Regions from separate parts of the Mesorhizobium sp. LSJC285A00 genome, predicted to be linked through region 2. Evidence: predicted binding sites of a transcription regulator. Region 2 holds the regulator's gene; each other region holds the start of a gene.
The links. The regulator PhoB, encoded in region 2, activates phosphate uptake and scavenging genes when phosphate is short. The targets are predictions, from matches to a motif close to TGTCATNNANCTGTCAT.
Positions count from the first base shown of each region.

Region 1: X726_RS144060 (DUF1045 domain-containing protein) is a predicted target of PhoB. The motif match lies at 5,440-5,456, and genes of this name have one in related genera.
Region 3: phnF (phosphonate metabolism transcriptional regulator PhnF) is a predicted target of PhoB. The motif match lies at 4,508-4,524, and genes of this name have one in related genera.

Region 1 is NZ_AYVK01000037.1:84,152-92,162, reverse strand. Features, by position in the region: gene X726_RS144035 (sugar-binding protein) at 1-181, shown strand, start outside; gene X726_RS144040 (sugar ABC transporter ATP-binding protein) at 304-1,842, shown strand; gene X726_RS144045 (ABC transporter permease) at 1,887-2,873, shown strand; gene phnN (phosphonate metabolism protein/1,5-bisphosphokinase (PRPP-forming) PhnN) at 2,876-3,505, opposite strand; gene X726_RS144055 (alpha-D-ribose 1-methylphosphonate 5-triphosphate diphosphatase) at 3,502-4,656, opposite strand; gene X726_RS144060 (DUF1045 domain-containing protein) at 4,691-5,398, opposite strand; gene iolB (5-deoxy-glucuronate isomerase) at 5,536-6,348, opposite strand; gene X726_RS144070 (hypothetical protein) at 6,541-6,789, opposite strand; gene iolE (myo-inosose-2 dehydratase) at 6,799-7,716, opposite strand; partial or broken gene X726_RS01000000167420 (3D-(3,5/4)-trihydroxycyclohexane-1,2-dione acylhydrolase (decyclizing)) at 7,859-8,011, opposite strand, start outside.
Region 2 is NZ_AYVK01000015.1:54,487-62,497, forward strand. Features, by position in the region: gene xylF (D-xylose ABC transporter substrate-binding protein) at 1-948, opposite strand, end outside; gene X726_RS154045 (ROK family protein) at 1,214-2,449, shown strand; gene phoB (phosphate regulon transcriptional regulator PhoB) at 2,480-3,169, opposite strand; gene phoU (phosphate signaling complex protein PhoU) at 3,186-3,890, opposite strand; gene pstB (phosphate ABC transporter ATP-binding protein PstB) at 3,932-4,756, opposite strand; gene pstA (phosphate ABC transporter permease PstA) at 4,774-6,090, opposite strand; gene pstC (phosphate ABC transporter permease subunit PstC) at 6,087-7,547, opposite strand; gene X726_RS154015 (substrate-binding domain-containing protein) at 7,644-8,011, opposite strand, start outside.
Region 3 is NZ_AYVK01000013.1:131,616-139,626, reverse strand. Features, by position in the region: gene phnL (phosphonate C-P lyase system protein PhnL) at 1-89, opposite strand, end outside; gene phnK (phosphonate C-P lyase system protein PhnK) at 298-1,074, opposite strand; gene X726_RS155340 (alpha-D-ribose 1-methylphosphonate 5-phosphate C-P-lyase PhnJ) at 1,071-1,970, opposite strand; gene X726_RS155345 (hypothetical protein) at 2,036-2,239, shown strand; gene X726_RS155350 (carbon-phosphorus lyase complex subunit PhnI) at 2,242-3,354, opposite strand; gene phnH (phosphonate C-P lyase system protein PhnH) at 3,355-3,966, opposite strand; gene phnG (phosphonate C-P lyase system protein PhnG) at 3,966-4,427, opposite strand; gene phnF (phosphonate metabolism transcriptional regulator PhnF) at 4,544-5,293, shown strand; gene X726_RS155370 (zinc-binding alcohol dehydrogenase family protein) at 5,393-6,412, opposite strand; gene X726_RS155375 (ABC transporter permease) at 6,486-7,451, opposite strand; gene X726_RS155380 (sugar ABC transporter ATP-binding protein) at 7,487-8,011, opposite strand, start outside.

The DNA.
Region 1 (8,011 bases), on a different contig from region 2:
GACCGTCGTGCAGCAGCCCTTCGAGTGGGCCTATCAGGGCATGAAGCTGATGGCCGCCTATCTCAAGGGCGACAAATCAGGCATTCCGGAAGGCGGCCTGATCATCATCCCGACCAAGATCATCGGTAAGGACGATGTCGACACCTATGCCGCCAATCTGAAGGCGATGTCCGGAAACTGAGACCACGAGCAGTTGCGCCGGCTCAGGGTTCGCCTTGAGCCGGCGATCGTGTTGACGGGTCGGCCAAGGCCCGTCAGTCTGTAGCCCACCGGCTGCTGGCAAGCCTGATCAAATATGGCGTGATGAATTATTCCGACCCATCTATCGTCGCAACCACCCCGTTCCTCGGCCTCGAGAACGTGCGCAAGACCTATCCGGGCGTGGTGGCGCTGGACGGCTTTTCCATGGAGGTCAGGCCGGGCGAGGTGATCGGCCTGGTCGGCGAAAACGGCGCCGGCAAATCGACCTTGATGAAGATCCTCGGCGGCGTCACCAGGCCGGACAGCGGCGCCATCACCGTCGACGGCGTTGCGCATGACGGGCTCACCGTCGAAGGCAGCCTGGGGTCGGGCATCGCCTTCGTCCACCAGGAACTCAATCTCTTCGAAAACCTCGATGTTGCCGCCAATATCTTCTTCGGCCGCGAGCCGTTGCGCGGCGGGCCGCTGAGATTGGTCGACCGCGCCAAGCTGCGCGAAATGGTGGCGCCACTGCTGAAGCGCGTCGGCGCCAATTTCTCCGCCGATACGCCGGTTGCCTCGCTGTCGCTGGCGCAGCAGCAGATGGTCGAGATCGCCAAGGCACTGTCGATCAAGGCGCGGCTGGTGATCCTCGACGAGCCGACGTCGAGCCTGCCGCTCGCCGAAACCGACAAGCTGCTCGACGTCATCAAGGCGCTGAAGGCCGATGGCATCAGCGTCATCTTCATTTCGCACCGGCTGCATGAGGTCGAGCGCGTCGCCGACCGCGTCGTGGTGCTGCGCGACGGCATGCTGGCTGGCACCTTGCCGAAGAGCGCCATCAACCACGACCAGATGGTCAAGCTGATGATCGGCCGCATGCTGAAGGAGCGCGAGAAGGCCTCCGAGGCGGCTCGGGCGCCGGGCGCCACTGCGCTCTCGGCCAAAGCCATCCGCACCCCCGCCTACCCTGCCCGGCCGGTCGACCTCGACATCAGGCGCGGTGAAATCCTCGGCCTCGCCGGCCTTGTCGGCTCCGGCCGCACCGAACTGGCGCGGGTGTTCTTCGGCATAGACAGCACGCTTGGCGGTGGGCTCGAACTCGACGGCAAGCCGCTTGTGCTGGGTTCGGCGGCCGATGCGGTCGCGCATGGCATTTTTCTGGTTCCGGAAGACCGCAAGCTGACCGGCATTTTGCTTGACCTGTCGATCGCGCAGAACATCTCGCTGCCCAACCTGCCGGCGCATGCGAAGCGTCGACTGGTGTCGGCAAGCGCCGAGACCGCCACCGCCGAGAAGCAGAAGAGCAATCTCGGCATCAAGGCGCCGTCGGTGCAGACGCGAACCGGCACGCTGTCGGGCGGCAACCAGCAGAAGGTGGTGCTGGGCAAATGGCTGGCGATGAACCCGAAGGTGATGATCCTCGATGAGCCTACGCGCGGCATCGATATCGGCGCCAAGGCCGAGATTTACGGGCTGATGCGAGCCTTGGCCGATGCCGGCGTGGCCGTGCTGATGATCTCCAGCGACATGGAAGAGGTGATCGGCGTGTCCGACCGCATCGCCGTCATGCATGAGGGCCAGATCTCGGGCATTCTCGACAAAGAACAATTCAGCCAGGAAAACGTGCTGTTGCTGGCGGTCGGCAAGCCGGCAAACTAGCGGGCTTCAGGCGATTGCCGGTCCGGCGCATTGGGGAGAAGACGATGAGCAAAAAAGATCTCGGCCTGCTGATCCTGATCCTGGTGGTCGGCGCCGTGGTGACCGCCATCAACCCGCGCTTTCTTTTGCCGATCAACCTCGCCAACACCTCGAACCTGATCGGCCTGTTCGGGATCCTCGCCATCGGCCAGGCCTTCGTCATCATTACCGGCGGCATCGAATTGTCGGTGGGATCGCTGGTGGCGCTGCTCGGCACGCTATTCATCGATTTCATCGCCGTGCGCGACATGCCATGGCCGCTGGCGCTGCCGCTGATCCTGGTGCTGGGCGGCATCATCGGACTGGCGCATGGCTGGCTGATCACAAGGCTGAAATTGCAGCCCTTCGTGGTCACGCTGTGCGGCCTTTTGATCTATCGCGGGGTCGCCCGTTTCTATACCGCCGACGGCACCGCCGGCTTCGCCTTCGGCCAGAATTTTCCCGAGCTCGAATTCCTCACCGCGGGCCGCAGCTATGGCGTGCCCAACAGCTTCATCGCACTGATCGTCATTTCGATCGTCATGTGGGTGGTGCTGCACCGCTCGGTGTTCGGACGCTACCTCTATGCCATCGGCAAGAACGAAGAGGCGGCGAAATATTCGGGAATTCGCACCGGCCGTGTCGTCATGGCCGCCTATGTCATCTGCGGCGTGCTGACGGCGCTGTCGGCGATCTATTTCGCCATGTACACGCGCTCGATCTCGCCGGCCAGCCACGGCCAGTTCTACGAGCTCTACGCCATTGCCGCCGCCGTTCTCGGCGGCTTCTCGCTGCGCGGCGGCGAAGGCTCGCTGGTCGGCGTCATCCTGGGCACCGTGCTGCTGCAGGAGTTGCAGAACCTGGTCAATCTGCTCGGCATCCCGTCCTCGCTCAACTTCGCGGTGATGGGCGGCGTGATCCTGATCGGCGTGCTGGTCGACCAGCAATGGGGCGTGTTCCGCGCAAGGCGGCTGATGCTCGATGCCAGCCGCAAGACTGTCGCGGCCGAGTAGCGCTACATCACGCCGGATATATCCGAGAAGGCCATCGCCTTGCGCAGCACCTCGGCGAAGCGTTCTCCGGCGGCTTCGCGCCGGCCGCCATTGTCGATCGAGGTGACGCCGGAGCCGGACAAAGCGACATTGGCGCTGCGGGCGAGCCGAGCCAGCACTTCGCCGCGCGATTCGCGGCCGCGCTGGGCGAGACGCTCGGCGAGGATTTCCGGCGAGGCGGTGATCTCGACGACAGCCAGATTGGCATAGCGCTCCCGCAGCACCGGGATGACTGCGCGCGAGACATTGGCGACCGCGACATAGCCGTTGGCGATGGACCAGTCGACATCGGCCGGAATGCCGTAGCGCAGGCCGTGCGCCTCCCAGGAAATGGCGAAGGCGCCGTCGGCCTCGGCTTCGACAAAGGCCGCGTCGGCCAGCGTGTCGTGATCCTCGCTTGCCGCATCGCTCGGCCTGGTGATGACCCGGCGGACGAACTCCAGCCTCGTCTCGTCGGCAAACAAGGTGCGGGCATAACCGATTACCGTATCCTTGCCGGCGCCGCTCGGGCCGACGACGGCGACGAAGACGCCGTTGCGGACTGGAAAGGCCTCGCTGCTGAGTTCGCGCTCGAACGACGCCGAGACCATCAGGCGACCCGCCGCCCTTGGCGCCAGACGGTGCGCACGGCCGGCACATGGTCGTCGACGCGCACCCGCACGAGGTCGGCGCGGCGGCCCTGTTCGATGACGCCGCGGTCGTTGAGGCCGATCGCCTCGGCCGGATTCTTCGACACCATCGCAACCGCCTGCGGCAGGGAAATGCCCTCGACGACGTCGCCGAGGAAGAAGGCCGACTGGATCAGGCTGAAGGGAATGTAGTCGGACGACAATATGTCGAGCAGGCCGTCGCCGGCCAGCGTGCGGGCCGAGACATTGCCCGAATGCGAGGAGCCGCGCATGACGTTGGGCGCGCCCATCAGTACGCCGAGCCCGGCATCCTTCGAGGCCTTGGCGGCTTCCAGCGTGGTCGGGAATTCCGCGACGCGCACGCCCTGCTCGATCGCCTCGTCGACATGGCCTGATGTGGCGTCGTCATGGCTCGCCAGCACAATGCCCCGCTCGTTGCAGGCGGCTGATATCGCCACCCGGTTCGGTCCCGAATTCTTCGCCGATTCCGACATCCGCTTTTCGCAGAACAATTGGAAGTCGCGGTCGGTCAATTTCAGCTTGCGCTGATAGTAATGGGCGTAGGTCTCGAGATTGACGAACTGACGCTGTCCCGGCGCATGGTCCATCAGCGAGGCCAGCTTGACCCGCTCGTCGCCATCGAAATTGGCGAAAGCCCGCAAGCAATCCGGCGCCGAGACCTCGCAGCGCAGGTGCAGGAAATGGTCGGCCCGCAACCGGTCTTTCGCGACGCTGTCCTCGATCGCGCCGGCGAGCTTGCGGATGTCGTCGGAGGTAATATCCGCGTCCTCGTCCATGCCGACACGCAAAGCGTCGAGCACGGTGGTGATGCCGGCGGTGGCCACCTGCGCGTCATGGGCAAGGACGGCGGCGATCGGGTTCCAGCGCACTTTCGGGCGCGGCGCATAGTGGCCTTCGAGATGGTCAGTGTGCAGCTCGACCAGGCCGGGAATGATGTAGTCGCCGCCCATGTCCTCGCCGCCCATGCTCCCGCCGGTGTGGCCGGTGCCGGCGTCGACGCCGGAGATAAAACCGTCGCGCAGCACGAGCGACCCTTCGACGATCTCGTCGGCAAGCACGATGCGGGCGTTGTGGAGAACAGTTTCGGCGGTCATTCAGGCAGTCCTTGCTTACTCGGACGAATTGCGGTCAGGCGGTTTTTCGGGCAGCGCGGCGGCCGAGCGCATGATGCGAAAGCACCATGAACGGAGCGCCCGGTTCGGTTTCGACGAACAGCGTCAGCGCATCCACCAGCACCGGCTGCTGCAGCACATCGCCGAACAGGCTGTCAATTGCCGCGCGCAGACGTTGGCTTTCCTGCGGCCCGGCCCGGCCGGACAGTGTCATGTGGAAGCGAAAGGTCTCGAACACGTAGGGGTAGCCCCACTGACAGAGATTGCGGAACTCGGCGGGTTTCAGCGAATCCGGGCTGCGGCGCTCGATCTCGGCCTCGGTGAGCGGCGCGCGAAAACGGTCGAAGCTAAGCACGACATCATCGGCGAAACGGTTGAGCGGCGGCAGCGGGCCTTCCGGCAGCAAAGCGAAGAAACCATCGATCTGGCTGACGACCAGGCGCGGGATGGTGACCGTCGGCGTTGCTTCGGCAAAGGCGTCCAGCGCCGCGCGCAACGAGCTTTCGGTTTCGTTGGCGGCCAACCGGAAGGGCGCTTTCAGCGTCGCATGAAAACCGTAGCGCCGCGCCGATGCGGTGTGAAAGGCGACTTCGGCCGCCGACAGCTCGCCCACCGCCTCGACCGGCCTGGTGGCGGCGCCAAAGGGGTCGCGGCCCAGCCAGTTGGCGGCGAGCCGCGCCAGCGGCTCGTCCTGCCTCGGGGTGAAATAGATGGCGTAGCGCATCGAAAAAAATCCTCGTCAGCCCGCTGCCATAGGTGATTTCCATGACGGATTGACGAAGCTTATGCGAGTTTTCGAAGGCAAATCGACCCCATGGATCGTTAGCCGACGATTTTTCTTCCGGCGCAAGCGAAGGCCGATCAGGCCTTCATGAGCCATTCGTGCTCGGGCGCGTTGTGGAACTTCCACGTCCGCTTCGGCCCGGCCATGACGTTAAGGTAATAGAGGTCGTAGCCGTGACAGGCCGCGCACGGATGATAGCCCTTGGGCACCAGCACGACATCGCCGTCCTCGATCGCCATCGCCTCGTCCAGTTCGCGGGCGCCCGACTTGTCGGCGTCGGTGTAGACCCGCTGGAAGGCAAAGCCCTGCGGCGGGTTGAGGCGGTGGTAATAGGTTTCCTCAAGATAGGATTCGGCCGGCAGATTGTCCTGATCGTGCTTGTGCGGCGGGTAGCTCGATGTGTGGCCACCGGGCGTGATGACCTCGACCACCAGCAGCGAGTCGGCGGGCTTGCCCTCGGGCAATATGTTGGTGACGTAGCGCGTGTTGGTGCCTTTGCCCCGAGTCTCCTGGCCGAGGTCGTCGGGTGCGATGACGCGAACGGGCAAGCCGCCGCCCAGGCCCGGCGCCGAGCAGACCGCGAGTTCGAGATCGGTGTCGGCGGTGACCGACCAGTCCGAACCCTCCGGAATATAGACCGACCACGGCTTGCCCTCGAAGGGCGACATGCGCTCGCCGAGCAGGCCGAGTTCCTGGCCGCCGGCCCTTGCCGTGCCCTTGCCGGTGACGAACACCAGGCAGACTTCGCGATCCTGCGTCTTGCCGGATGCGGTCTCGCCCGGCTTCAGGCGGTGCAGGTCGAAGCCGACATAGGTCCATCCGGCGCTTTTGGGCGTGACATGGGCGACGCGGCCATGGCCCTTGTCGGCTTTGACGAGCAGTTTCGACATGTTTTGTCTCTCCTATCGCAAGTCTTCGAGGTCGGCCTCTCAACTTCGTCATCCTGGGGCGAAGCAGGAGCGAAGCTCCGTCGCGAAGACCCTAGGATGACGAAGCGAGGGACGTTCCGGCCAATCACCGACGTAGGCGATACGCCAGGTGTCCAGTGTCCGACCCGCAAGCCCTTCCGAGCCACGGCCGCTTCATTCCTTCGGTTCGGCGTCCGCCTTCGCTTCGCCGGTCTTCGGTCGATCAGGCGCAGCCTTGCTCTCCTCCACCGGCTTGTAAAGATAGAAGAACTGCCAGACGGCGTAGGCGGCAAAGCCGAGCGCAATGATGCCCCAGAATGGGGTGCCGGAGGCGAATTCTATTCCGGCCCAGATCACGCAGACGGCGACGACGGCAACGCGCCGCCACAGCGGCCGGAAGAACGGGTGCTCGTAATCCTTCATCGGATCGCCTCAGGCATTGGGAAAGCCTTGCGTTTCCACCGTGTAGCCGGCCGCCGTCATCACCCGCATCAGCTCCTTGTAACCCACTTGGGCCATCTTCAGCGGCGGGTTCTTCTTCGGGTGCTGCTCGGCCTCGACGACGAACCAGCCTTCATAGCCATGGTCGGCGAAGCGCTGCACGATGGCGCCGAAATCGAGCGAACCGTCGCCAGGCACCGTGAAGGCACCGAGCGCCACGGCGTCGAGAAAGGACTGCTTCGTGCGGTCGAGCCCGTCGATCACGCCCATGCGCACATCCTTCACATGGACATGGCTGATGCGCTTGTGGTGGTTGTCGATGGCGCGCAGCACATCGCCACCGGCAAAGGCGAGATGCCCTGCATCGAGCAGCAACGGAATGCCTTCGCCGGAATGGCGCATGAAGGCATCGAGCTCCGGCTCGGTCTCGACCACCGCCGCCATGTGATGGTGATAGGACAGCGGCATGCCTTGCTCTGCGCACCATTCGCCGAACTCGGTGAGGCGCCTGGCATAGGCCTTCATTTCGTCGTTCGACAATTTCGGCTTGGTGGCGAGAGGCTTGGAGCGATCACCCTGGATCGAGCGGCCGACCTCGCCATAGACGATGCAAGGCGCATTCACCGCCTTGAACAGGTCGATCATCGGCTGGATGCGATCCCTGTTCTTGCCCATATCCTCATCGACCAGCGTGCCGGAGAACCAGCCGCCGCACAGCGTCACGTCGGCCTTTTTCAGGATCGGCAGCATGATTTCGGGGTCGTTTGGGAAACGCCGGCCCATTTCCATGCCGGTGAAGCCGGCAGAGCGCGACTGGCGCAGGCACTCTTCCAGCGAGACGTCGTCGCTGAGTTCGGCAAGATCATCGTTCCACCACGCAATGGGGGACATGCCCAGTTTGGCTTTCAAGTTTTAGCTCCGGTTTCTTGTTCACCCTCCCCCTTGTGGGGAGGGTCGCTGCGAAGCAGCGGGGTGGGGTGCGGCGCCAGACCCCCACCGGACCTTCGGTCCGACCTCCACAAGGGGGAGGTAGGGGGCGGGTGCATCTACATCAATCGCCAATAGTCTGCATCTGCCGCTTTTCGTCATAGGCCTTGCGGGCTGCGTTGACCTGCGGCCGTGCGGAGACTTCCGGCACCGCGACATCCCACCAATGGCCGCCGGCATCGGTGGAAATCAGCGGGTCGGTGTCGATGACCAGCAC
Region 2 (8,011 bases):
CTTGGTGATCGCGACGGGGGTCAGGAACAGCGACTTGACGGTGTTGCCGCCAGGCGTGGTGAAGTCCTTGGCGCCGGCAATGTCGCCCGTCTTCTTGCCATCGGCAAGCTGCGAGGCGATCTCGGCGGCGTTCTTGCCGAGTTCGCGCGCGTCCTTCCACACCGACACCGTCTGCGTGCCGAGTGCGATGCGGTTCAGAGCGGCATGGTCGCCATCCTGGCCCGAGACCGGAACCGTTCCGGCGAGGCCCTGCGCCGTCAGCGCGGCGACAACGCCGCCGGCGGTGCCGTCATTGGCCGCAACCACGGCATCGACCTTGTTGTCGTTGGCGGTCAGGAACTGTTCCATGTTCTTCTGGGCGTTGGCCGGCAGCCAGCCATCGGTATAGGCCTCGCCGACATTCTTGATCTTGCCCGAGTCGATGGCTTCCTTGAGCACTTCCATCGAGCCCGAGAACAGGAAATCGGCATTCGGATCCGAGCCAGAGCCCTTGATGAAGACATAGTTGCCTTCGGGCTTCGCCTTGAACACTTCGCGGGCCTGCATGCGGCCGACTTCCTTGTTGTCGAAGGTCAGGTAGAAGACGTCCTTGTTCTCGATCAGGCGGTCATAGCCGACGACCGGAATGCCTTCGTCCAGCGCCTTCTGCACCGCCGGGCCGATGGCCGAGGCGTCCTGCGCCAGGATGATCAGCGAGTTGGCGCCCTGCGAGATCAGGCTTTCGACGTCGGTCAGCTGCTTGCCGGGATTGGACTGCGCGTCGGCGGAAATGTACTTGTCGCCGGCAGCCTCGATCGCCGTTTTCATCGCCGCCTCGTCGGTCTTCCAGCGCTCTTCCTGGAAGTTCGACCACGACACGCCGATGACCTTGTCCTTCGCCTGCGCGACCGAGACCAGCGCCAGCGACATGGCGACGCCCGCCAGCATGGCGGCTGCAAATCTGTTCATTATAACCCTCCCTGCGCCGCGCACGGCGCGACAAAACCGGCCCGAAGGCCTGCACACAGAGGCTCCATTTTTTCGAGCCTCGAAAAAATACTGGTTCAATGATAAAGCGCTGTCAACATCGATTCTGATGGTTTCTGATGGCCTTGCCGAATTTTTTCGAGCTCCGCAATAAACAATGACAGGGCTGCCGGCGTCTGCCAATATTTGGCTGGTGCCGTCGAACGCCTTCACTATCATGAGGCGCGAGGAGGCCGGGAGGAAACAAATGTCGGTTGGAATCCGCCACGACGATCTGCGCCGTCGCAACCGCGCGATGGTGATTTCGGCCGTGCGCCGGGCCGGCCAGCCGTCGCGGACCGAGATTGCGGCGACCACCGGCCTCAGCCATTCGACCATATCGGCAATCTCGTCTGATCTGATTCAAGAAGGCATCCTGATTGAAGGCAAGCCTGGCGAGACCGGCTCGCTGAAACGCGGCCGGCCGCAGGTCGGCCTTGGCCTCAATCCGGAAGCGGCGGCGGTGATGACCGTGGTGCTGTCGCTGAACTTCCTCTCCGTCACCGTCATCGACTATGCCGGCCAGGTGGTCGCGGAAGAACAGCGCCGGCTCGACACGCTGACCATGCCGCGCGACGAACTGATCGGCGAATGCGTAGCAATCGTCCGGCGGCGTCTCGAGGACCCGGACCTGGACGTCCAGAGCATCGCCCGCATTGCCATGGGCATCCAGGGCATCACCGATTCGCAGGCGCGGGCCATGCTGTGGTCGCCAATCACGCCACTGACCGACATTGCCTTCGCCGACATGTTGGAAGCGGAATTCGGCATTCCGGCCACCATGGAGAACGACTGCAATATGATGGCGGTGGCGCTGCAATGGCGCCAGCCCGAGCGCTACCGCGACAATTTTATCGCCATCCTCTTGTCGCACGGCATCGGCATGGGACTGGTGCTGAAAGGCGAACTGTTCACCGGCACCCATTCCTCGGGCGGCGAGTTCGGCCACATGATCCACCGTCCGGGCGGCGCGCTCTGCCGCTGCGGGCGGCGCGGCTGCGTCGAGGCCTATGCCGGAAACTACGCCATCTGGCGCAGCGCCAGAATGATGAGCGAAGATGCCGAGCCGGTCGATATCGGCGACGCTGATATGCGCGCACTCGCCGCGCGCGCCCGCGAAACCGATGGCCCGGAGCGCGAAGCCTATCGCAGGGCCGGTGAGGCGCTCGGCTTCGGCCTCGGCAGCCTGTTTGCTCTGATCGATCCGGCACCCGTCGCCATGGTCGGCGTCAGCGCTGCCGCCTTCGACCTGATCGAACCGGCATTGCGCGAAGCGATCGCCCAGACCGCCGGCGGCCAGCACTCGAAATCGATCTCCTTCGACACCGAGCCCAACGAGCTGCCGCTGATCCGCGAAGGCTGTGCCATGCGCGCGCTCGGCTTCGTCGACCAGGAGATTTTCGCGCCGGGCATTCAGGCAAAATCCGGCAAGCATGTCGCCTGAATGGCCGGCAACGGCGCGACGCGCAGCATCCTAGTCTTCCCTGATAGCGTAGCCGGCGCCGCGAATGGTACGGATGACATCCGGCATGCGGCCGTTGTTGACGGCCTTGCGCAGCCGCCCGACATGCACGTCGACGGTTCGCTCGTCAATATAGATCGTCTCGCCCCAGACATTGTCGAGCAGCTGGCTGCGCGAGAACACGCGGCCGGGATGGCGCATCATGAATTCGAGCAGCCGGAACTCGGTCGGTCCGAGCCTGATCTCGCTCTTCTTGCGGTAGACCCGGTGCGATTCTCGATCGAGCACGATGTCGCCGACCTTGAGCACGCTGGACAGCACTTCCGGCTTGGCCCGGCGCAGCAGCGCTTTCACGCGCGCCATGAACTCCGGCGTCGAGAATGGCTTGACCAGATAGTCGTCGGCACCGGTGGACAGGCCGCGCACGCGATCGCTTTCCTCACCGCGCGCGGTCAGCATGATGATCGGCAGCCGCTCGGTTTCGGGCCGCACTCTAAGCCGCCGACAGAGCTCGATGCCGGAAACAGCGGGCACCATCCAGTCGAGCACCAGGAGATCGGGCACGTTTTCCTGCAGGCGGATCTCGGCCTCGTCGCCGCGTGTCACCACCTCGACGTGATAGCCTTCGGATTCGAGGTTGTAGCGGAGGAGCACGCCTAGCGGCTCCTCGTCCTCCACGACCATGATGCGTGGCGCGATCATAGGCAGTTCACCCTCATCAGGCCGGCGTGGCCATCGCCGTCTCGTCCTGCTTCGGACGATTGGCGGGCAATTGCTGGCCGGTCAGCACATAATACGCATTTTCGGCGATGTTGGTGACATGATCGCCGATGCGCTCAAGATTCTTGGCGCAGAACAAGAGATGCGTGCAGGCGGTGATGTTGCGAGGGTCTTCCATCATGTAGGTCAAGAGCTCACGAAACACGGACGTGTATTTGACGTCGATGCGCTCGTCGTCATTCCTGAGTTTTGCAAGAGCTGCCGCATCGGTGGCGGCATATTCCTCGACGACGCCTTGCACCTGGATCAGCACCAGTTGCGCCATGGCATCGATGGAGTGCGAGAGGTCGCGCGGCGTGACGCTCAAGCCCACGGTGCCGACGCGTTTGGCGATGTTCTTGGCGAGATCGCCGATGCGCTCGAGGTCGCCGGCCATGCGGATCGAGCCGACCACGGCGCGCAGATCGTTGGCCATCGGCTGGCGCTTGGCGATCAGCGTGATGGCGCGGTCGTCCAGTTCGCGCTGGCGCGCATCCATGATGGCGTCGTCGGAAACGACACGCTGTGCCAGCGCATTGTCCGAATTGAGCAGCGCCCTGGTCGAGCCGCTGACCATCGAGCCTGCCAGATCGCCCATGTCGCGGATCAGCTTGCTGATCTGCCCGAGCTCTTCATCGAAGGAGGCGACGGTATGTTCACCCATGATCTTGGTCCTCGTGCCTGAAAATTCACCCGCCGGACGGCTCAGCCGAAGCGGCCGGTAATGTAGTCCTGGGTGCGCTTGTCGTCGGGGTTGGTGAACATCTTGTCGGTGGCGCCCTCCTCGACGAGATAGCCGAGATGGAACATCGCCGTGCGCTGCGACACGCGCGCCGCCTGCTGCATCGAGTGGGTGACGATGACGATCGTGTAGTTCTGGCGCAGTTCGTCGATCAGCTCCTCGACACGGGCGGTGGCGATCGGATCGAGCGCCGAGCAGGGCTCGTCCATCAGGATCACCTCCGGCGACACGGCGATGGCGCGCGCGATGCACAGGCGCTGCTGCTGGCCGCCGGACAGGCCGGTGCCGGGCTCCTGCAGGCGGTCCTTGACCTCGTTCCAGATCGCCGCCTTCTTCAGGCTCTGCTCGACGATCTGGTCCATGTCGGACTTGCGCTTGGCCAGCCCATGGATGCGCGGGCCGTAGGCGACGTTCTCGTAGATCGACTTCGGGAACGGGTTGGGTTTCTGGAACACCATGCCGACGCGGGCGCGCAGTTCGACGACATCGATGTTCTTGTCGTAGATGTCGTCTTCATCGAGCGTGATCTTGCCGGTCACCCGCGCCGAATCGATGGTGTCGTTCATGCGGTTGAGGCAGCGCAGGAAGGTCGACTTGCCGCAGCCGGACGGGCCGATCAGCGCCGTCACCTGGTTCTGGCGGACGTCGAGATTGACGTCGAACAACGCCTGCTTCTCGCCGTAGAAGACGCCGACCTTGTCGCCGCGCATCTTGATGACTTCGTTCGACTTGGCGTTCATTTTGTCGCCCACTGCATTCTCAAGGGACTGTTCGGTCATGATGTTCATACCAAATTGCCTTTTTTCTACCAGCGCCGCTCGAAGCGGCGCCGGAGCACGATCGCGGTGATGTTCATGGCCATGAGGAAGACGAGCAGGATGATGATGGCGCCGGACATGCGCTCGACAAAAGCGCGCTCAGCCTCGTTTGCCCACATATAGATCTGAACCGGCAGCGCGGTCGCCGGATCGAAAGGCGTCGTCGGATAATCGGCGACGAAAGCGACCATGCCGATCAAGAGCAGCGGTGCTGTCTCGCCGAGCGCACGCGCCAGGCCGATGATGGTGCCGGTAAGGATGCCTGGGGCGGCAAGCGGCAGGATGTGATGGAACACCATCTGCATCTTGGAGGCGCCGAGACCTAGGGCCGCCGAGCGGATCGACGGCGGCACCGCGGCGAGGGCGGCGCGCGTGGTGATGATTATGGTCGGCAATGTCATCAAGGTCAGCACCAGGCCGCCGACGAAGGAAGCCGAGCGCGGCATGCCGAGGAAGTTGATGAACACGGCAAGGCCAAGCAGACCGAAGACGATCGACGGCACCGCCGCGAGATTGTTGATGTTGACTTCGATCAGGTCCGTAAAGCGGTTCTTCTTGGCGAATTCCTCCAGATAGATGGAGGCGGCGACGCCGATCGGCAGCGCCAGCAACAGCACGATCACCATCATGTAGAACGAGCCGATGATCGCCACGCCCATGCCCGACGTTTCGGGCCGGCTGGAGGCGCCATAGGTGAACAGGCCGGTGTTGAAATGCTCGGCCATCACGCCGTCGGCTTTAAGCTTGTTCATCCAGTCGATCTGCTGGTTGGACACCTTGCGGCGCGCTTCATCGACGCCGAGGTCGATCTGGCCCTTGAAGGCCGAGTCGAGGTTCGCGGCAGCCAGGATGTCGACGTCACGCGTCCTGCCGATCACCGACGGATCGGCGGAGACGATGTCGCGCAGCTGGACGCGGGCGCCTTCCGACAGGAAGCCCTTGAGCTTCAGCATCATCGGCTTGTTGGCCGGATCGATGCCGAGCTTGGCCACCAGCGCGTTTTCGGCGAGCTTGGGATAGTTCGCCTTGATCAGCACGGTAGGGTCGGTCGCGCGCTTGCCGGAGGGATCGATCACCTTCTCGTCGAAGGTGACCGGCAGCGTCACCGTCGTCTGCCAGAAGGCGGTGTAGCCTTTCGAGACGATGGTGATCAGCATGATGGCCAGGAACGCCAGGCCCACCGAGATCGCAATCACGCCATAGATGCGGAACCGGCGTTCGGCGGCATAGCGCGCCTTCAGCCCGATGTCGCGGCGCGGTCGCGCGACGGCGCCCGCCATCGTGTCCAGGGGGATGTCGGTCATTCGTACTGCTCCCGGTACTTGCGCACGATGTAGAGGGCGACGATGTTCATCACCAGCGTCAGCGCGAACAGCGTCAGGCCGAGCGCGAAGGCGACCAGCGTCTGCGGCGAGTTGAACTCGAGGTCGCCGGTCAGTTGGTTGACGATCTTGACGGTGATGGTCGTCATCGCCTCGAACGGATTGGCCGTCAGATTGGCGGCGACGCCCGCCGCCAGCACGACGATCATCGTCTCGCCGATGGCGCGCGACGCCGTCAACAGGATGGCGCCGACGATGCCGGGCAGTGCCGCCGGCAGGATCACCCGCTTGATCGTCTCGGAGCGGGTGGCGCCGAGGCCGAGCGAGCCGTCACGCATTGCGCGCGGCACCGCGGTGATGATGTCGTCGGACAAAGAGGACACGACCGGGATCAGCATGACGCCCATCACCAGACCGGCGGTGAAGATGCTCTGGCCCTGGATGAAGGGCGAGCCGCCGGTGAGTGCCGCCGACAGGTCGCGCAAGAACGGTCCGAGCGTGACAACGGCGAAGATGCCGTAGACGATGGTCGGAATGCCGGCCAGCAGTTCCAACGCCGGCTTGACCACCGAGCGCACACCGCGCGAGGCATATTCGGACATGTAGACCGCCGACATCAGCCCGACCGGCACTGCCACCAGAAGGGCGACGGCGGCGATGTAGAGCGTGCCGGCGAGTAGCGGGATCAGGCCGAACTGACCCTGGCTGCCGCCGGAACCGGCGGCGGCGAAACGCGGATCCCACACCGTGCCGAAGAAGAAGCTCATCGGCGATACGCTCTCGAAGAAGGTGATCGTCTGGAACAGCATCGACAGCACGATGCCGACCGTGGTCAGGATGGCGATGGTCGAGGCCGCAAGCAGCCCCCACAGCATCAGCTTCTCGACATTGTTGCGCGCCCTGGCGCGCGGCGCGATCTGCCTCAGCGCATAGAAGGCGCCGGCGACCGACAGCGCGAAGGTCAGCACGGCGCCGAACAGGCCGAGCCGGTCCTGGACCTGGTTCGCCTCGACCGCGATCGGGATCATATAGTCCTGTGTGTCGCTGGCCAGTGCCACGCCCTTGGCGGCGAGCAGCGGCTGCAATTCGGCGAAAGTAGCGGGAAGTGCGGTATCGCCATCGAGCGGGCGCAGGCCCTTGGCCAGGCTCTTCACCAGGCTGGCGTCGAGCGCTTCGCTGGCCACCTTTGTGTCGGCGGTGCGCTCGGGCAAAGCGGCATGGATGTGCCGGTCGAGATAGAAGGAAGAGCCGATATCCCAGACGGCGAGCAGCAGGACGGCAGGCAGGACCGCGAGCAGAAAGGCCCACCAGCCATGATAATGCGCGCGCGAATGCGGCTTGACCTTGCCGGTATCCTGCGCCGCTGCGCGCTGGCGGCCGATCACAAAAGCGACCACGCCTATGGCGATGACTATGGCGAGTACGAGCAAGGACGACATCACCCACCCCAGGGAAAATTCAGATCGCCGCCACCGTTGCGGCAAGCGGCGAAATCAGGGCGCGGATTTGGTCCGCGCCCTGATCCGGTCGGTTGATTACATCGTCTTTCCGGCGGCGAAGGCGTCGCGCTGGCCCTGACGTTCGGCGTCGGGAGCGGAAACCAGGCCGTACTGGGCGAGCGGGCTTTCCGGGCCGATCATCTGGTCATCAAGGAAGAACTCGACATATTCCTTGAGGCCGGGAACGACGCCCAGATGCGCCTTCTTGACGTAGAAGAACAACGGCCGCGACACGGGGTACGTGCCATCGGCGATGGTCTGCGTCGAAGGCACGATGCCTTCCACGGTAGCGACCTTCAGCTTGTCGGCATTGTTCTCGTAGAAGGCGAGGCCGAACACGCCAACGCCGGTCTTGTTGGAGTCGATGCGGGCCAGCGTCTCGGTGTAGTCGCCATCGATGTCGA
Region 3 (8,011 bases), on a different contig from region 2:
ACGCCGGCGACAACCGGCAATCTGATGCCGTCGCGCAGATGCATGGTGAAGCTTTTGGCGACGCCGGAAACAACGAGGGGCGTCGGCATCAGAAGGTTCTCCAATCGTTGTTCGTCCGCGGGCCAACACCCCCCTCTGCCTTGCCAGGCATCTCCCCCTCAAGGGGGGAGATTGGCTGTCGCGTTCGACTTCGCCATTCTTCTGCATCGTAGAAGGGGCGGGACATAAAAGCTGCTGATCTCCCCCCTTGAGGGGGAGATGGCCGGCAGGCCAGAGGGGGGTGCCTTGGCGCCATCTTCACACCTGTAGAATCGAGGAAACAAGCAATTGCGTGTAAGGCGCGCGGGGATCGTCGAGCACGCGATCCGTCAGGCCGCTTTCGACGACACGGCCGTCTTTCATCACCATCATACGCTGCGACAGAAGCCGGGCGACGGCGAGATCGTGGGTGACGACGATGGCCGCCAGGCCGAGATCGGTGACCAACCCGCGCAGCAAATCGAGCAGGCGCGCCTGCACCGAGACGTCGAGGCCGCCGGTCGGCTCGTCCATGAACACCAGCCTCGGTCCGGTGACGAGGTTGCGGGCGATTTGCAGGCGCTGGCGCATGCCGCCGGAAAAGGCGCGCGGCTCGTCGTCGATGCGGTCCTCGTCGATCTCGACGCGCGACAGCCAGTCGACGGCAGTGGCGCGGATCTTGCCGTAATGGCGGTCACCGACCGCCATTAGCCGCTCGCCGACATTGGCGCCGGCAGACACCGTCATGCGCAAGCCGTCGGCGGGGTTCTGATGAACAAAGCCCCAGTCGGTGCGCATCAGGAAGCGGCACTCGGCCTCGCTCATACGGTAGAGTTCGCGGAACTGGCCGTCGCGCATGCGGTAGCTGGCGGTGCCAGAAGATGGTAGCAGCCGCGTCGACAGGCAGTTGAGCAGCGTCGTCTTGCCGGAGCCGGATTCGCCGACGACGGCCAGAACCTCACCCGGCCACAGGTCGAAGGTGACATTCTCGCAGCCGACGCGCGAGCCGTAGAATTTGGACAGTTCGGAGACGCGCAGCAGTGGGTCGCCGGTCATTCTGCTGGCCTCATCTTTCCTGCGGTAACATGGCTTTCAGCCGCAAGGTGGCCGCGATGTCCTTCGGCGCGCCGCTTCTCGCAATGGTCGGTGTCGGAGCAGACGAACATGTGGTCGCCATGGTCGTCGAGGATGACCTCGTCGAGATAGACATTTTCCGCCGCGCACAGCGCACAGGGCAGGTCGAAGGTCTGGACCTCGAAGGGATGATCCTCGAAGTCGAGGCTGACGACATCGGTGAAGGGCGGCACGGCATAGATGCGCTTTTCGCGCCCGGCTCCGAACAGTTGCAGGGCCGGCGAACGGTGCATTTTGGGGTTGTCGAATTTCGGCGTCGGCGAGGGGTCCATGACATAGCGGCCCTCGACCTTGACCGGATAGGCATAGGTGGTGGCGATGCGGCCGTGTTTGGCAATGTCCTCGTAGAGCTTCACATGCATCAGGCCGTATTCCTCGAGCGCATGCATTTTGCGCGTTTCGGTTTCGCGCGGCTCGAGGAAGCGCAACGGCTCGGGTATCGGCACTTGGTAGACTAGAACTTGGCCGGCGCTCAGCGGGTGTTCCGGGACGCGATGGCGGGTCTGGATGATGGTGGCGCTGGCGGTATCGGTCGTCACCGCGACGTTGGCTACCTTCTTGAAGAAGGCGCGGATCGAGACGGCATTGGTGGTGTCGTCGGCGCCCTGGTCGATGACTTTCAGCACATCGTCCGGCCCGATAATCGAGGCGGTGACCTGCACGCCGCCAGTGCCCCAGCCATAGGGCATCGGCATTTCGCGCGAAGCGAAGGGAACCTGATAGCCAGGGATGGCGATGCCCTTGAGGATCGCCCGGCGGATCATCCTTTTGGTCTGCTCGTCGAGATAGGCGAAGTTGTAGGTGGCGATGTCGGTCATGGCGATCAAATCCACTCCCTGCTATTGCATTGACGCCCAGAAAACGGAAATAAAGGCGAAGTCGAATGACTCAGACCGGTTGGATCCAGATTGCAATTCTGCTTCTGGCGTTTGTCTGCGTGGTCGGTTTTGTACCTCGGCGCTTGTTTCTGCCTGCTTCCAGAGATGGCGCGCATGTCACAGGCGGAAACGGCAGCTACGTCGGCGGGCATAGCAGCCATTCCCATGACGGCGGCAACGGGGATGGCGGCAATGGCGGGGGCGATTAGGCTCATTCGGCCGCCTCCCGCTTCTCTTCCACCTTTGCAGGGTTCTCTCGAGCTTCGTATTCGGCGCGCATGCGGCGCACCAAATCGAGCTCGGCCTGGAAGTCGACATAGTGCGGCAGCTTCAAATGCTCCACGAAGCCGGTCGCCTGAACATTGTCGGAGTGCGAGATGACGAACTCCTCGTCCTGCGCGGCGGCGACGACATCTTCGCCGAGTTCCGTTGCGCGCAGCGCGCGGTCGCACAGCGCCATGGCCATCGCCTTGCGCTCGCTTTGGCCGAAGACCAGTCCGTAGCCGCGGGTGAATTGCGGCGGCGCCTTGGCCGAGCCCTTGAACTGGTTGACCATCTGGCATTCGGTGACGCGGACCTTGCCGAGCAGCACGGCGAAGGGCAGTTCCGGCACGTCGAGTTCCAGCTCGACCTCGCCGATACGCACCTCGCCGACAAAGGGGTGGTTGCGGGCATAGCCGCGCTGGGTGGAATAGCCGAGCGCCAGCAGAAACCCTTCATCGCCGCGCGACAGCGCCTGCAGGCGGATGTCGCGCGCCATCGGAAACTCAAGCGGCTCACGGGTGATGTCGCCGGGGACATGGTCCTGCGGCATGTCGCCATCCGGCTCAATCAGCCCTTCGCGGGCGAGGATCGTCGAAACGCGCGGCATGGCCTGCGTTTCCGTCTCGCGCTGCAGCGGTTCGGCGACATCGGCGCCGGCGGCGAGTTCCGGGTCGAGCAGGCGGTGGGTGTAGTCGAAGGTAGGCCCAAGCAGCTGGCCGCCGGGCAAATCCTTGTAGGTCGCCGACACGCGCCGCTCGACCAGCATGGCGCCGGTGTCGATGGCGTTGGTGTAGCCGAAGCGCGGCAGTGTGGTGCGGTAGGCGCGCACCAGGAAGATCGCCTCGATCATGTCGCCGCGCGCCTGGACTATGGCGAGCGCCGCCAGTTCCCGGTCGTAGAGCGATCCTTCGCTCATCACCCGGTCGACGCCGAGCGCCAGCTGTTCGACGATCTGGTCGAGGCGCAGCGCCGGCACCGAACGGTCGCCGCGACGGCGGTCCGCAAGCAGACTGTGGGCATTGGCGATTGCGACTTCGCCGCCTTTTACCGCGACATACATTTATGCCTCCATCGTCTTGATGCGCGTCGTGCGCGGCAGGCAGGCGATACCGTCGGGCGCCGCCAGGATGATGTCGACGCCGCGCGGAAAGCGCTGGCTGTTCTGCTTCCACTGTTCGACGAAATGGCGCGGCATCTGCGCCGGCGCGATGGTCGCCGTCTTTTCGATGCCTGGGCCTTCGAGCAATAGCGGCGCGCCGGAGGTGAGATCGCTGACCTGCAGGATCAGTGTCGTCGAACGGTCGGGATAATCCTGCGTGCCTTGCGAAAGACCGTCGAGGGCGGCCATCTCGGCCGGCGTGGCGACCAACGCGAAATGCGCATCGGCAGGTGTGTTGGCGAGTGGCGCGCCGGCGTGGAAGCCGAGCCAGGATTTGATCGCTGCCGATGCCTGCAAAGCAGGATCGAGCCAGAGCGGTGTGTCGTTGTCGCAGAGCGAAAGTGCAATGGCGCCGGCGGTTGCGGACAGCGGCGAAGGGGGGCGGGCGAAGGCAGGCAGAGGCCGCTCGCTGCCCGGCCGCGCCATGGCATCCATGACCGCGCGGAAGACCGCCTGGGCGTTGAACACCGGATCGGCGAAGCCGCCGTCGATCCATTGGGCTGCGATGTCCATCAGTCTTCTCCGCGCACCATGGTGAAGAAATCCACTTTCGTTGCCGCCGTCTCGGAGCGGCGCTTTTCGCGCGCCTCGCTTTGGGCGGCGCGCAGCGGTGCGACCAGCGCACTCTCGACCGTCTGCCGATGGGCGGGATCCTGCCAAAGTGCATCGGCGATTGCCGCAAGCTTCGCCTTCTGCCTGTCGCGCCCGAGCATGTAGCTGTGGCCGACCTGTCCGGAAGAGAGCCGGACGGTGGCGCGGGTGACGGTCACTTCACCGACATTGAAGGGCGCGCCGCCGCCGCCGATGCGGCCACGCACGGTGACCAGACCGGTTTCCGGGCCGCGCAAAAGCTCTGCTTCCGAGATCAGGCCGGCCTCATTCCACAGCCGGGCGATGTCATCGCCACTGGCCTGCGCCAACGTCGTCATGACGGCTTTGCGCTCGGCCTGGTCGCGGGCTTCCTGTCCTCGCATGGACAACTCCCTGAATGTATATAATTTGTCTAGTGATATAGACAATTATACAAATTATACCTATTATCTAACTTGTGTCCATGACGGGTGGATGACATGGCGGGAGCGTGGACGAAATGGTGGCTCAAAAGGGCGCGAGCAGCATCGAACGCCGTAGCGGTGTCGCGCTGTGGCGGCAGATTGCGGACCTGATCCTGCATTCGATCGCCGCCGGCGATTTTGCCGAGAATGCCGCGCTGCCGCCGGAAATGGCCTTGGCCGAACGCTACGGCGTCAATCGCCACACGGTGCGCAGCGCCATATCGGCCCTGGTGCAGGACGGCGTGCTGCGGGCCGAGCAGGGACGCGGCACCTTCGTCTTTTCGCGCAAACGGCTGTCCTATCCGATCGGCGCGCGCACTCGGTTTTCGACCGGTCTGCAAGGGCAAACATCGGAACGGCACATCGTGCTGCTAGCTTCTACAGTTGAGTCGGCCAGTCAGCGCGTCGCCGAGGGGCTTGGTCTGGCAAGAGGGGCTGAGGTGATCCGCCTGGAGACGCGCGGCGAAGCCGATGGACGGCCGGTGTCGCGCGCCGCCGCCTGGTACGAGGCGAAGCGTTTCGCCGGCATCAATGCTGCGATGGCCGAAACCGGTTCGGTTACCGCCTCGCTCAAGCGTTTCGGCATTGACGATTATCTCAGGCAATCGACGGTGCTGTCGGCCCGCCATGCCGATGCCGCCGATCTCGCCGACCTCGATCTGCAGCCCGGCGCAATCGTGCTGGTGGCGGTCGCCGTCAACGTCACACCGGACGGCCAGCCGATCCAGTTTGCCGAAACACGGTTTCCGGCGGAGCGGGTCGAGCTGAAACTGTCGGCGCTGTAGCGGGGTCGCGCCTATTTTTCAGCGGCCTGGCGTTTTGAGGACGGAGTGGGAGTCAACCTGCGCGGGTCGTCGTCATTCGGGCCGGGACCACCTGCGATGTTATGCCCCAACCTCGATCACAGCCTTGATCAACCCCGATTTCTCATGCGCCCAGCGGGTGAGATCATCCGGCGTGCCGGCCAGCGTGGTGCGGTGGGTGACGAGTTTTGCCAGCGGCACGGCGCCGTTGCGGATCGAGGCGGCGACGTGGTCGAAATCGACTTTCAGCGCGTTGCGGCTGCCGATCAATGTCATTTCCCGCTTGTGGAATTCCGGGTCGGAAAAGACGATGTCGTCCTTGACGACACTGACCAGCACGAGCGTGCCACCATGCGCGACATGTGCGAAGGCCGACTGCACCGAGGCGGTGTTGCCGGTGGCGTCGAAGACGATGTCGAACCCTTCGCCGCCGGTTGCCTCGCGCACCAGTTCGGCTGCCGCTTTTTGTGAGGCGTCGAGCGTGGCGAAGCCGAGTTCGCCTTTTGCAAAATCCAGCCGCTCCGTGCTCATGTCGAGCAGGCTGACATCGAGCCCGGCGATGCGCGCAAACAGCGCTGCGCCAAGGCCGATCGGCCCGGCGCCGATGACCAGCGTGCGGGCGCCTGGTTCGGCGCGAGCGCGCCGCACGGCATGCGCGCCGATGGCGAGGAATTCCACCGCCGCCGCATCGGCCAGCGACAAGCCGTTTGCCGGATAAAGATTCTGCGCCGGCACCAGGATCTGCTCGGCCATGGCGCCGTCGCGATGGACGCCAAGCACTTCGATCCTGACGCAGCAATTCGGCTTGCCGTGCCGGCAGGCGATGCATTTTCCGCAAGCGAGATAGGGATTGATGATGACGGGCTCGCCCACGGCAAGGTCGACATCTTCGCCGGTCTCGACGACGGTGCCCGACACTTCATGGCCCATGATGCGGGGATAGGCAAGGAACGGGTGCTTGCCTTCGAAGATGTGGTAGTCGGTGCCGCAGATGCCGACATGGCTGACGGCGACCAGCGCCCAGCCGGCAGGCGGCGCTCCTGGCGCCGGCCGGTCTTCCAGGACAAGCTCGCCGGGCGAGCGGCAGACAACAGCTTTCATTCGGCAATTCCAGTGTTTCTCAAAAAGGCGCCGGTCCGTTGTTAAGCAGGCCGGCGCAGAAGGTCAGGGAGAATTACTTGCCGCGACGGCGCAGCCCGTCGAAATAGACGATGATTATGATCAGCGCGCCGGTGATGATGCGCTGCCAGAACGAGTTGACGTTGAGCAGATTGGCGCCGTTGTTGATGGTGGCCAGGATGAAGGCGCCGAGCAGTGGGCCATGCACCGAGCCGACGGCGCCGAACAGCGAGGTGCCGCCGATCACCGATGAGGCGATCGCCTGCAACTCCCAACCTTCCGCCTGGGTCGGGTTGCCGATGCCGATGCGCGCCGCCAGCAGCACGCCGACGAAGGCCGCGCATAGGCCCGACAGCGTGTAGGCCATGTAGATGGTGCGCTGGACATTGACGCCCGAGAGGCGCGAGGCCTCGGCATTGGATCCCACAGAGAAGAGATAGCGGCCCCAGCGGCTGTGGTGCAGGAAGATGTAGGCCGGGATACCGACCAGGATCACCATCCAGAACAGATTGGGGATGCCGACAAAGGAACTGCGCGAGAACGCGGTGAAGCTGTCGCTGTTGATGTTGATCGAATTGCCGTTGGTCATCAACAGGCCGATGCCGCGCAACGAGGTCAGCGTCGCCAGCGTGATGATGAAGGGCGGCAGGCCCATCTTGACGATGCCGAAGCCATGGAACAGGCCGATGGCAACGCCGACCAGCAGCGTCACCAGAATGGCGACCCAGATCGGGAAGCCGGCATTGATCATCATGGCGACAATGACGGTGGCGAAGCCGACCACGGCGCCGACCGAGAGGTCGATGCCGCCGGTGATGATGACGAAGGTCTGGCCGACCGCCATGATGGCGATCATCGAGCCCTGCCGCAAAAGATTGGCGATGTTGTTGGAGGACGCGAAGCTCGGCGTCGCCACCGACAGCACGATCCAGAGCAGAACCAGCAACGCCAGAAGCGTCAGCCCGAACAGGACGTTGTAGTTCCGTTTCGGTTTTTCGATCGCGGCGGTTTCGATGCTCATGGTTCCTCCCGTTTCTTCTTGTCTGGACGGCGTTTTCAGCCGATCGCCTGCGTCAGCACGTCTTCATGGCTGGCGGCGCGAAAACCGTGGCTGGCGACCAGTTTGCCGCGCCGGAACACGTGCAGCGTATCGGCGAGCTCGTAAACCTCGGGCAGATAGGACGAGATCAGGATGATGCCGGCGCCCTTGGACAACAGTTCCCCGAACAGGCGGTAGATCTCGGCCTTGGTGCCGACATCGACGCCGACGGTCGGCTCGTCGAAGATGAACAGCTTGGCGCCATGCGCCAGCCATTTGCCGATGACGATCTTCTGCTGGTTGCCGCCGGACAGGCTGGAGGCCAGGGCGCCGCGCGTCGGCGTTTTGATGCGGAGGCCGGCGATCTGGCGATCGGCCTCGGCCTTTTCCTTCGCACCGGAGATCAGCATGTTGCTGGAGATGCGCTTGTAGATCGGCAGGTTGAGGTTGAGGCCGACCGGCAGGTTCAGGCACAGGCCCTGGTCGCGGCGGCTTTCCGGCGCCAGCGCCATGCCGAGCTTGATCGCGTCGTGCTCGGAATT